Linked DNA regions of Skermanella sp. TT6. The protein of the gene in region 1 interacts with the protein of each later gene in a pairwise test. Links are inferred from orthologs where the notes say so. Each region holds a gene or a part of one and is shown in the gene's direction. Other genes may lie near its edges.

Region 1 (5,314 bases):
CCAGACTGTCGTCCATCACCACCTCGATCTTCACCTTCGGCAGGAAGTCCACGACGTATTCCGCGCCACGGTACAATTCCGTATGACCCTTCTGCCGCCCGAAGCCCTTGGCCTCGGTGACGGTAATGCCCTTGATGCCGACCTCGTGAAGGGCTTCCTTCACTTCGTCGAGCTTGAACGGCTTAATGATGGCTTCGATTTTTTTCATGATGCTGATCAACGACTCCCCGTGGATGGCGGCGCGCCACCGAGCGGTGCTCATCATCCCGTAAAGCACGGGGCATGCCAACGCCCGATTGCCTTGCCGGAACACGCGGGACGGCCTTTCCGCAGCAGCGCCTGCCGCCGCAGCCGGCACGGATCTGATGAACCGGTGTGCATATTGCCTAAACAGTGTGCAGCTTGACATGTCACGCCGCCGCGTGGCGCTTCGGCCGCCGGAGGTCGATTTCGTCCCTTGACGGGGCTCCGGCGATTTGGCATAGACACGGCCCCAACGGTGGCGGCGGTAGCTCAGTTGGTAGAGCCCTCGGTTGTGGTCCGAGTGGTCGTGGGTTCGAGTCCCATCCGTCGCCCCATCCCGTCCCGGGAAATTCACTTCAGGTCCAGGCGAAGTCGGCGCATCCTGCGGCCCCCCTTGGGGAGTGCGGGCTGTTATGCTGCGCCCCACGCCGTTCTGCCGGCATGCGGCCGGCCGACATGGCCGAGTTCGAACCGGGAGTTCTCCGATGGCAGCACAGAACGCTTTGCTGACGGTCGCCGAGATGTATCGTGCGGACGCGCTCACGATCGAGGGCGGCGTCTCCGGCGAAACCCTGATGGAGGCGGCCGGGGCCGCCGTCGCCCGGGCCGTCGCGGCCCGCCGGCCGCCCGGCACCGTGGCCGTGCTCTGCGGGCCCGGCAACAACGGCGGCGACGGTTTCGTGGTCGCCCGCCTGCTTGCGGGGCAGGGATGGTCGGTGCGGGTCGGGCTGCTCGGCAGCCGCGAGGCGCTGCGGGGCGACGCCGCCGTCATGGCGGGCCGCTGGAACGGGACGGTGGCGCCCCTCGCGCCAGAATTGCTCGACGGGGCCGATGTCGCGGTGGACGCCCTGTTCGGGGCCGGCCTGTCCAAGCCGCTGGAGGGCATGGCGCGGGCCATGGTCGAGGACCTCGCCGCCCGCGCCATTCCGACGGTGGCGGTGGACGTCCCCAGCGGCGTCCACGGCGATACGGGCGCCGTGCTCGGCGCCGCGGCGCCGGCTTCCGTGACGGTCACCTTTTTCCGGAAGAAGCCCGGGCATCTGCTGTTGCCCGGTCGCGTCCTGTGCGGCGACCTGGTGGTGGCCGACATCGGAATTCCCGACCGGGTGCTGGACCGGATCGCGCCGAGGCTCGCCGAGAACGGGCCGGCATCCTGGCTTTCGGGATTTCCCTGGCCGAGGCTCGACGGCCACAAGTTCGACCGGGGCCACGCCGTTGTGTTCGGGGGCACCCGGATGACCGGTGCCGCCCGCCTGGCTGCCCGGGCGGCGCGGCGAGTCGGCGCGGGACTGGTCAGCATCGCCTGCGATCCGCCGGCCTTCCCGATCTATGCCGCATCCGACCCCGGCACCATCGTGTCGCCGCTCGACGACTCGGGGAGTTTCGATGACCTGATGGCCGATCCGCGCCGCAACGCCGTGCTGATCGGACCGGGAGCGGGAACCGGGCCGGCGACCTGCGGCCATGTGCTGGGCGCGCTCCGGGCCGGCAAGGCGATGGTTGTCGACGCGGACGGCCTGACCGCCTTCGCAGACCATTCGACCGACCTGTACCGCGCCCTCAGCGACCGCTGCCTGCTGACGCCCCATGCCGGGGAGTTCAAGCGCCTGTTCGGGATCGAGGGAGACAAACTGTCGCAGGCTCGGCGGGCGGCGGCCCGGGCGGGTGCCGTGGTGCTGCTGAAGGGCGCCGATACCGTGATCTCCGCGCCCGACGACCGGGCCGTGATCAACGTCAACGCGCCGCCCGAGCTGGCGACGGCCGGGGCCGGTGACGTGCTGGCCGGGCTGGCCGTCGGCCTGATGGCGCAGGGTATGCCGGCCTTCGCCGCGGGCGCCGCGGCGGCCTGGCTGCACGGGGAGGCGGCCCGTGCCGTCGGTCCCGGACTGATCGCGGAGGATCTTTCTGAGGCGCTCCCCGCGGTGCTGCGGCGCCTGCGCGGGGACTCGTGAAGCTTCCGTGAAGGATGGCCGCGGCGGCGGCTTTGCCCTTGATCGGCCGGCCGCGATTCCACCAAGATCGCGGACATGACCCAGCTCCCGGCACCCCTCGAAGAGCAGCCGTCCCCCTCGCTGTTCGACCGTACCCTTGAGAACCTGCGCTCCGCCTGGCGCGACATCGCGGCCTTCTCGCGCGAGGCGGTCGGCGCGATGCCGCGTCCCCACCTGCCGCGCGAGGATGCGGACCGGCTCCGCGTCCAGATGCAGGCCTGCCTGGCGGGGCGGGGCGGGGAGGTCTCGGCGCGCGCCCGGGCGGCCGAACTGGGGCGTACCTATCTGAGCCTCGACTCGACGGGGCGGCGGAATTTCCTGACGATCCTGTCGCGCGACTTCGACGTGGACCGGGCCACGGTCGACCAGGCGGTGGACGCTTTCCACAAGGCGCCGGACCCCGTGCTGCGCGGCAAGGCGGAGCGGAAGCTCCGCGAGGCCCTCGAGCCGGGACGGATGCGGCTGCTGACCCAGTTCAACGGTCTGCCCGAGGGGGTGAAGTTCCTCGTGGACATGCGTGCCCAGCTCCTGGAGTGGGCGGCGGACGACCCGCTGATGGCCGCCCTGGAGGCCGACCTCAAGACGCTGCTGAAGAACTGGTTCGACGTCGGATTCCTGGAATTGCGGCGAATCACCTGGGACAGCCCGGCCGCGCTGCTGGAGAAGCTGATCGCCTACGAGGCGGTGCACGCCATCCGGGGATGGCAGGACCTGAAGGACCGTCTCGACTCGGACCGCCGCTGCTTCGCCTTCTTCCACCCCCGGATGCCCGACGAGCCGCTGATCTTCGTCGAGGTCGCGCTGGTCAGCGGCATGTCGGACAATGTCCAGACGCTTCTGGACGAGGCGGCGCCGGTCCAGGACCCTCAGGCGGCGGATACCGCGATCTTCTACTCGATCTCCAACGCCCAGAAGGGGCTGGCTGGGATCAGCTTCGGCAACTTCCTGATCAAGCGGGTCGTCGACAGCCTGACCGCCGAGTTCCCCAAGCTGAAGTATTTCGCGACCCTGTCGCCGATCCCCGGCTTCCGGCGCTGGCTCGATGGCGAAATGACCGCTGCGGAGGCGAGCGACGACGGCGATATCCTGACCACGTCGGAACGGGCCCGGATCGCCGACCTCTTCACGGATGCCGGGATCCTGCCCCCGGAGACGGCCGCCGGCCTTGCCGCGGTGCTGGACCGTCCCGGATGGCACCGCGACGAAGCGATCGTCAAGGTGGTGAAGCCGATCCTCATGCGGTTGTGCGCCACCTACCTGATAGAGGCCAAGGCTGGAAAGCGGGCCCGGGACCCGGTCGCCCATTTCCACCTGTCGAACGGCGCCCGCATGGAGCGGCTCAACTGGCTCGGCGACACGTCGGAGAACGGGCTTCGCCAATCCGCCGGCATGATGATCAACTACCGCTACAAGCTGGCCGATATCGAGTCCAACCATGAAGCATACACGGGCGATGGGAACATCAATGTTTCCTCATATGTCCGCGCGCACCTCAAGAGTACCGGATAATGCCAATAAAATTGTCTAAAATGTTTTGCATGCTGCTTTAACTCTTCATAAAGAGGGCGCCTCTAGTCTTTGATCTGCTGACATTAACCAAGCTAGAGCGGGACGGAACCCATGTTCTTGAGACGGCGGAAGGCTCCGGTAGACGTTATCGAAGGTTCGGTTTTCCGGCGGACCACGCCCGGCAAGATAGTCGAGACCGCGCGCGTGCTGGCGGTCTCCAAGGACAGCGTCGGAATTCCCCATGTCCGTTTCAGCGTGCATTACGAGCGCGTCGATACGGCGGACGAGTTGCGGACCCTGGCCCTCAGCTCCTTTTCCGAACTGTTCAGCGAGCGTGTGCTCGCCTGACCCCCGCCGGCGCGTCCGGGGCGGCGCGGCGCCGGCCACGCCCCGGTTCGAGCCCCTTTCGTTCGTGCGGAAATCTTAGCCTGTTTGTCCCGAAATCGGTGTGCTATAGAGGCAAACCCGGCGGGCGGGTGTCCATTTCCGCCTGCGCGGGGCTGCCTGTGCGGGCGTGGCGGAATTGGTAGACGCGCCGGATTTAGGTTCCGGTGACGCAAGTCGTGGGGGTTCGAGTCCCTTCGCCCGCACCATCAGGCCAGCCGTACCCGAGGTTCTCAAGCCGCGACCGGCGAGCACCGGTCGCCAACGAAACAGGCTTCCAGTCCAATGCAGATTACCGAGACGAGCGCCGACGGCCTCAAGCGTGAATACAAGGTCGTCATTCCCGCCCAGGAGATCGAGACGAAGGTCAACAGCCGGCTCCAGGAGCTGGGCAAGACGCTTCGGATACCGGGCTTCCGCCCGGGCAAGGTCCCGATGCCCATCGTGAAGCAGCGCTATGCTCAGTCGGTCATGGGCGAAGTCCTGGAAGCGGCGGTCAATGACAGCTCGCAGCAGGCGATCGACGAGCGCGGCCTGCGTCCGGCGCTCCAGCCGAAGATCCAGGTGACCTCGTTCTCGGAAGGCGGGAACCTGGAATACGACATGGCGGTGGAACTGCTGCCGGACATCGAGCCGGTGGATTTCTCCACGATCGAGCTGGAGCGGGTCGTCGCCGAGGTGGACGACAAGCAGGTCGACGAGACGCTGGAGCGGCTGTCCAAGAGCAGCCGCGATTCGCAGCCCGTGACCGAGGAGCGTCCGGCCCGCAACGGCGACATCCTGGTGATCGACTTCGCCGGCACCGTCGACGGCGAGGCGAAGCCGGGCATGGACGCCAAGGATCACCGGCTGGAGCTCGGCTCCAACAGCTTCGTCGGGACCTTCGAGGAGCAGCTCGTCGGTTCGAAGCCGGGCGATCACCGCACCGTGACCGTGACCTTCCCCGAGAACTACGCCGCGGCCGAGCTCCAGGGCAAGGAAGCCGTGTTCGAGGTGGACGTCAAGGAGATCCGGGAGCCCGCGCCGGCCGTGATCGACGACGAGTTCGCGAAGAAGTTCGGCGCCGACGACCTGGCCGCCCTGAAGCAGATGATCAAGGACCGCATCGGCCAGGACTACGCCGGCATCTCGCGGTCCAAGGTCAAGCGCACCCTGCTCGACAAGCTGGCGGACACCCACAGCTTCGA
Region 2 (6,571 bases), 1.2 Mb from region 1 along the record:
TGGACGATCGGGATGTCGTCGCCGGGGAAATCGTAGCTGCTCAGCAGCTCGCGCACTTCCAGCTCGACCAGCTCCAGCAGCTCGGGGTCGTCGACCATGTCGACCTTGTTCAGGAACACCACGATCGCCGGGACGCCGACCTGCCGGGCCAGCAGGATGTGCTCGCGGGTCTGCGGCATCGGGCCGTCGGCCGCCGACACCACCAGGATCGCGCCGTCCATCTGCGCGGCACCCGTGATCATGTTCTTCACGTAGTCGGCGTGGCCCGGGCAGTCGACGTGGGCATAGTGGCGGTTGGCCGTCTCGTACTCGACGTGCGCCGTCGAGATCGTGATGCCGCGGGCCTTCTCCTCCGGCGCCTTGTCGATCTGGTCGTACGCGGTGAACGTCGCACCGCCCGTCTCGGCCAGAACCTTGGTGATCGCCGCCGTCAACGAGGTCTTGCCGTGGTCGACGTGACCGATCGTGCCGATGTTGCAGTGCGGCTTGGTCCGCTCAAATTTCGCCTTCGCCATCGCTCTTTCTGTCCCCGCGGCTTTAGCCGACATCCATCCGAAGATCAAAAACCAAAACTTACCGGAGCCGGCGGCCGCGTCGTCGAGGAATGGAGCGGGTGAAGGGAATCGAACCCTCGTCACCAGTTTGGAAGACTGGAGCTCTACCATTGAGCTACACCCGCCCGAACCATTTCCTGACGGCGCCATCGACACCGGTCTGCCGATCCCGGCCGGAGGATCCGGCCCTGATGGCAGAGATGGTGGAAGGGGCTGGATTCGAACCAGCGTACGCTATCGCGGGCAGATTTACAGTCTGCTGCCTTTAACCACTCGGCCACCCTTCCAACCGCCCCGGTCGCCCGGGACGGAGATGCGCACTATGGTAATTTCGCTCCCAATGTCAACGGCTAAAGATGGCCGAACTCAACGCTGGCGTCGTAATTCGAGGCGGGGCAAAGTCGGTTCCATCATGACCAGACGCAAGCCGCCCCGCCCCGCCCATCCCGCTTCCCAGACACCCGGCCAGCCGCCCGGCCAGCCCGGCCGCCGGCACAAGCCCGGCGGCGCCCAGTCCGGCCGTCCCGGCCTGCTGTTCGGGCTCCATCCGGTCGCCGCGGCCTGGACCAACCCGGACCGGCGCTGCACCCGCCTGCTCGCGACCGAGGCGGGACTCGCGAGCCTCGCGGGCGCCCTGGACCAGGCGCGCGCCGCCGGGCTGGAGCGGCCCAAGCCGACCGTGACGGAACGGACCGAGCTGGACCGCCTGCTGCCGCCCGGCGCCGTCCACCAGGGACTGGTGTTGGATGCCGCCCCCCTGCCGGAGATCGACCTGGAGGACATCGTCCGGCAGGGATCGATGAGGGAGGGCGACGTGATCGTCGTGCTGGACCAGGTGACCGATCCGCACAACGTGGGCGCCATCCTGCGTTCCGCGGCCGCCTTCGGGGCCAGCGCCGTGGTCCTGCCCGACCGCAACGCGCCCGAGCTGACCGGCACGCTGGCGAAGAGCGCCTCGGGTGCCGCCGAAGTCGTGCCCCTGGTGCGGATCGTCAATCTCGCCCGCTCGCTGACCGAGCTGCGCGAGGCCGGCTACTGGTGCGTCGGGCTTGACGAATCGGGTGCCAGGACGCTCGCCCGGATGGAACTGAAGGGCCGCGTCGCGCTGGTGCTGGGCGCCGAGGGCAGCGGGCTGCGGCGCCTCACCATGGAACGCTGCGACGAGATCGCCCGGCTGCCGACCGGCGGGCCGATCGGCAGCCTGAACGTGTCCAACGCCGCGGCGGTGGCGCTCTACGAACTGGCCCGGCTTCGTTGAGCCGGCATCCTACCGGGACAGGTCGATGCGGTACTTCGCGAAGCCGTCGCCGGCGTCGCCGAGCGCGCTGATCCTGCTTCCGGCGGGAATCGCCTCCTTCGCCTTCGGCGACGAGGGGAAGGTCACCACCGCGTCGCCGCCGATCGGGCTGAGCGACCAGTTCCCGTCGGATGCCGGGTCGATGGTCCGGCGGTCGAAGATGTAGTTGACCAGCACCGTGCGGTTCTCGTCCGGGGCCTCCAGGATGACGTTCGACCCGTCGAGGCCCGGAAACTTGCCGCCGCCGCCGGCACGGTAGTTGTTGGTCACGACGACGAACCGCCGCGACTCGTCAATCGGCCGGCCTTCGAAGGCCAGGTCCTTGATGCGGTGCGAGGCGGGCGCCGCGAGCTTGCCGTCGCCGTCGTAGCGGGCCGGCTGCGACACGTCGATCCGGTAGGTCACGCCGTCGATGACATCGAAATTGTAGCTGGGGAACGAGGGGTTCAGCAGCGGCTGCTCGCCCGCCTGCGCCGGGTCGATCCGGTTGAACGCGCCAGCCGACATCTCCAGCCATTGCCGCACCTGGGCGCCGGTCATCACCACGGCGCGCAGGGTATTGGGATAGAGATAGAGGTCGGCCGCGTTCCTGATCGCGATCCGGCCCACCGGAATGTCGGTGTAATAGTCCGGCCCGCCGCGGCCGCCGGCCTTGAACGGCGCTCCGGCCGACAGCACCGGCAGGCCCTCGTACTCGGTGCCGGCCAGCATCCGCTTGGCGTACCAGACCTGCGCGTTGGTCACGATCTGGACGGAAGGGTCGTCCTGGACCAGGGCGAAATAGCTGTTGATCGGCGCCGTCGTCTCGCCGATCGGCTGCCGGACATAGGCCAGCGTCGCCTCGTGGTCGGCCTTCAGCGCCTCGACGATGGCGGGATCCGACTCGACCAGCGCCACCTTCCGCTTGTCCCGGGTCTCCCAGATCGGCCGCACGGAGGAAACCGCGTCGGCGACCGACCATTTTCCGCCCTCCTCCTTCAGGATCAGGTCGATCAGGCCCAGGTGGCTGCCCCAGAAGCCCGGCATCACGACGGGGACGCCGCGGACCTTGCCCTTGGCCATGTCGGTGTCGGGCAATCCGGCGAAATCCGGGCCGGGAAAGACCTTGTGCTGGTGCCCGGTGAGGATCGCGTCGATCCCCTGGACCCCGGCGAGGTACCAGGCCGCGTTCTCCTCCCCGCCGACCCGCGGCTCGGCCGACAAGCCGCTGTGGCTGAGGGCCACCACGATGTCGGCCCCCTTGGCGCGCAGTTCGGGCACGTACTTGCGGGCAGCCTCGACGATGTCGGTGGTGACGACCCGGCCCTCCAGGGCGGCCTTGTCCCAGGTGGTGATCTGGGGGGTGACGAAACCGATGACGCCGATCTTCAGCGGATGCGACTTCCCCGACTCGTCCACCACCTGCCGCGTCAGGATCTCGTAGGGCTTGAAATAGGGCTTGCCGTCGCCGGCACGCTCGACATTGGCGGCCACGACCGGAAAGGCGGCGCCGGCCTGCGCGTCGCCGAGGAAATCCAGGCCGTAGTTGAACTCGTGGTTGCCGACCGTGGCGGCATCGTACTTCAGCAGGTTCATCGCCTTGTAGACGGGATGGACGTCGCCGCGCCTCAGGCCGCGCTCGCGGGCCACGAAATCGCCGAGCGGATTGCCCTGGATCGCGTCGGCATTGTCAAGCAGCAGGCTGTTCTTCGCTTCGTCCCGGGCCTTGGCGATGAGGGTGGCGGTGCGCGCCAGCCCGACCGTGACGTCCTCCTTGTCCGAATAGTAGTTGTAGGGCAGCACGTTGACATGCAGGTCGGTGGTGCCGAGCAGCCGGAGCCGGACGGTAGCGTCGGCCAGGGCGCCGGTGGCGAAGCATGTGGCGGTCAGGCATGTCGCCGCGCCGAGGGCCAGCGCGGACAGGAAGCTTCTGCGGTCCATCTCATCTCCCGGAAGGGCGGAACGCGGGGCACGGACCCCACGCATGCCCATGGGTTACCGGCACCGGACGCCGGGCGTCAACCGGCCTGCTCCCCTTTCGCGCAGGGAGAGGAAATCTTCACCGCGGGCTTGTTCAGCACGGCCCGCGGCGCTAGTCTGCATGCCGTTCGACCCGGGGCCGGCTTAGCACAGTGGTAGTGCAGCGGTTTTGTAAACCGAAGGTCGGGGGTTCAAATCCCTCAGCCGGCACCAGTCGAAGCCCCGTTTGCCGGAAGTTACCCGGAAAATCCAGAAACGACGCCGCGGCGCGCCCGGCGGCCCTGCCCTAACGGGACTTGTTTCCTGGAACCAACCCCCTGCCCGCTCGTTGATGTCCCGGACGCGCGCAACGCCGCGCATCCGCAAGAGACCACTCACACGAACAGCAACAGGCGCAGGGAACCCCAATGGCCGACCGCGAAACGGACCGCGATATGGGCGCGGCGCACGATGCAGCCAGCCGCCCCGATCCCGCAAAGACAGCCAGTCCCGACCCGATGGAACGCGGTCATCTCCGAGACCAGATCGACAGCGGCAAGTTCCGCGACAAGGTGGCCGCGCCCGATCCGGCGACCTCTCCGCTGGGCACCGACGACGAGGCGGCCGGCGTGCCGACCCCGGCCGCCAAGGTCCAGTACGAAAGCCCCGCCGCGCCGGCGCACGCCCCGGCCAATTCCCATTCCAGGGACACGCCTCCGAGCCATCTCGGGCCGATGATCGCCGCCGGCATCGTGGTGGTGGCATTCGTCATCGGGCTGATCATGATCTTCTCGGCCGGCTGACGGCGTCCCTCCCATCCCCCCTTCCCAACGGCTCGCCGGAACTTCATAGGCGAGCCGTCCTATGCCCTTGCACCAGCCTCTACCCCGCAAGGATGATTGGAACATCGACCGGCCGGATCCCGTTCTCCTCCTGGAAGAAAATCCGGGGAAAACAATCTTATGTCAAAAAAGATACTCATCACTGGCGGAGCCGGCTTCATAGGCTCGCACCTGGCCGATGAACTGGTTGCCGCCGGCCATGAAGTCCGGGTTTTGGACAATTTATCCGAGCAGGTCCACGGCAGCGGCGGCGCCCGGCCGGACTATCTCAGCCGTGACATCGAGCTGCGCGTCGGCGACGTGCGCGATCCGGTCGCGGTCAAGTCCGCGCTTCAGGGCATCGACGCCGTCTATCACTTCGCCGCCATGGTCGGCGTCGGCCAGAGCATGTATCAGGTCGACGATTATGTCGGCGTCAACGACCTCGGCACCGCGGTGCTGCTCCAGGCGCTGATCGAGCGGCCTGTCGAGCGGCTGGTGGTCGCCAGCAGCATGAGCATCTACGGCGAGGGCCTGTACCGCGACATCAAGGGCGAAATCGTCACCCCGGCCGAACGCAGCCTCTCCAGGCTCAAGGACGGCCTGTGGGAGCCGCTCGGCCCGGACGGCGGCGAGATCACGCCCGTCCCGACGACGGAGGACAAGGCGCCGACGCTGTCGTCGATCTATGCGCTCAACAAGTATGTGCAGGAGCGCATGTGCCTGCTGATCGGGCAGGCCTACAACATCCCGACCGTCGCGATGCGCTTCTTCAACGTGTTCGGCACGCGCCAGGCGCTGTCCAACCCGTACACGGGCGTGCTCGCGATCTTCGCCTCCCGGCTGCTCAACGGCAATCCGCCGATGATCTTCGAGGACGGCCTGCAGCGCCGCGACTTCGTCCATGTGGCCGACGTGGCGCGCGCCTGCCATCTGGCGCTGAACGCCAAGGACGCCGCCGGGCATGTCTTCAACGTCGGCAGCGGCGAAAGCTACAGCGTGGTCGAGGTTGCGGAGCAGCTCGCCGCCTCGCTCGGCAAGTCGCGCATCGCGCCGACGCTGACCAAGAAGTTCCGCGTCGGCGACATCCGGCACTGCTTCGCCGACATCGGCAAGGCGCAACGGCTGCTGGGCTACCGGCCCGAGACGTCGCTGGCCGACGGCATGGTCGAGCTGGCCGCGTGGCTCGACGGCCAGATCGCGGTGGATCGGGTCGACCAGGCGAGCCGCGAACTGGCGGCCAGGGGTTTGGCCGTATGATGGGCGACCGGGACACCCCCAGGGATCCGCCCGCGGCCATGCCAGGCTTCACCACAACCTTCCGACCCGACGACCGAGCCCGCGCCGAACAGGCCGTGGCGGCCCTGAAAGGACTGGGCGTGCGCCGCTTGCGCGTCCAGGCCGATTCCGGCGGCTGGCACGGCTGGCTGCTCCCGCGCCTCGCGGCGGAGTTCGACCTGCTGCCGGTCCTCGCCCTCGGCGAGGCCGATGCGCCCGATGCCGTCGGGACGCTCCTCCCGGCCCTGCCCGCCGTGGAGTGGGTCGAGATCGCCGCCGCACCGGGCCGGATCGCGGCGATCGCCGGAGCGGCCGCCGCGATCCGGCAGGCCGGCCGCAAGGTCGTGCTGAGCGGCCTTGATCCGGCGGCCCTGGAACTGCTGGCGCAACGGGGCGGCCTCGGCGACATCGACGCCGTCGGCATCGGGGCGTTCCCCGGCACCGGCGATACGTCCTGGCCGGGCTGGGAAGCGGTCGTCGAAGAGTACGCCCAGGCGATGGCCGGGGCCGGCCGGGTCCCCGCCCTGTGGATCACCGGAACGGGCTTCTCCACCTGGCGCCATGACGAGCGCGGCCAGATCAGGGCCTTTCTCGCCGCGGCCGAGGCTCCGGCCGACCGGGTCTACTGGTCGTCGCTCCTGGACCTGGCCGCGGACGAGTCCAGCGCACGGGGCTTCCATGCG

The links.
Region 2: the proteins of IGS68_RS13475 (region 1) and rlmB interact in binary tests that used the Escherichia coli proteins (3 or more experiments, as listed by UniProt). The link is inferred for Skermanella sp. TT6 from one-to-one orthologs.

Annotation. Positions count from the first base shown.
Region 1 is NZ_CP067420.1:2,852,979-2,858,292, reverse strand. Bases 1-2,961 are described here. They hold IGS68_RS13475 (NAD(P)H-hydrate dehydratase), read left to right. Parts: upstream 1-728; coding sequence 729-2,195; downstream 2,196-2,961. Other genes in these bases: IGS68_RS13470 (malonyl-CoA decarboxylase), read left to right, coding at 2,271-2,961; IGS68_RS13485 (P-II family nitrogen regulator), read right to left, coding at 1-220. Also shown: more of IGS68_RS13470, read left to right, coding at 2,962-3,743; IGS68_RS13465 (hypothetical protein), read left to right, coding at 3,861-4,091; tig (trigger factor), read left to right, coding at 4,413-5,314. UniProt on the Escherichia coli protein: Bifunctional enzyme that catalyzes the epimerization of the S- and R-forms of NAD(P)HX and the dehydration of the S-form of NAD(P)HX at the expense of ADP, which is converted to AMP.
Region 2 is NZ_CP067420.1:1,614,140-1,620,710, reverse strand. The notes cover bases 1-2,889. They hold rlmB (23S rRNA (guanosine(2251)-2'-O)-methyltransferase RlmB), read left to right. Parts: upstream 1-966; coding sequence 967-1,812; downstream 1,813-2,889. Other genes in these bases: IGS68_RS07575 (bifunctional 2',3'-cyclic-nucleotide 2'-phosphodiesterase/3'-nucleotidase), read right to left, coding at 1,822-2,889; tuf (elongation factor Tu), read right to left, coding at 1-515. In the rest of the region: more of IGS68_RS07575, read right to left, coding at 2,890-3,771; IGS68_RS07565 (hypothetical protein), read left to right, coding at 4,218-4,592; IGS68_RS07560 (NAD-dependent epimerase/dehydratase family protein), read left to right, coding at 4,752-5,870; IGS68_RS35420 (SDR family NAD(P)-dependent oxidoreductase), read left to right, coding at 5,909-6,571. UniProt on the Escherichia coli protein: Specifically methylates the ribose of guanosine 2251 in 23S rRNA.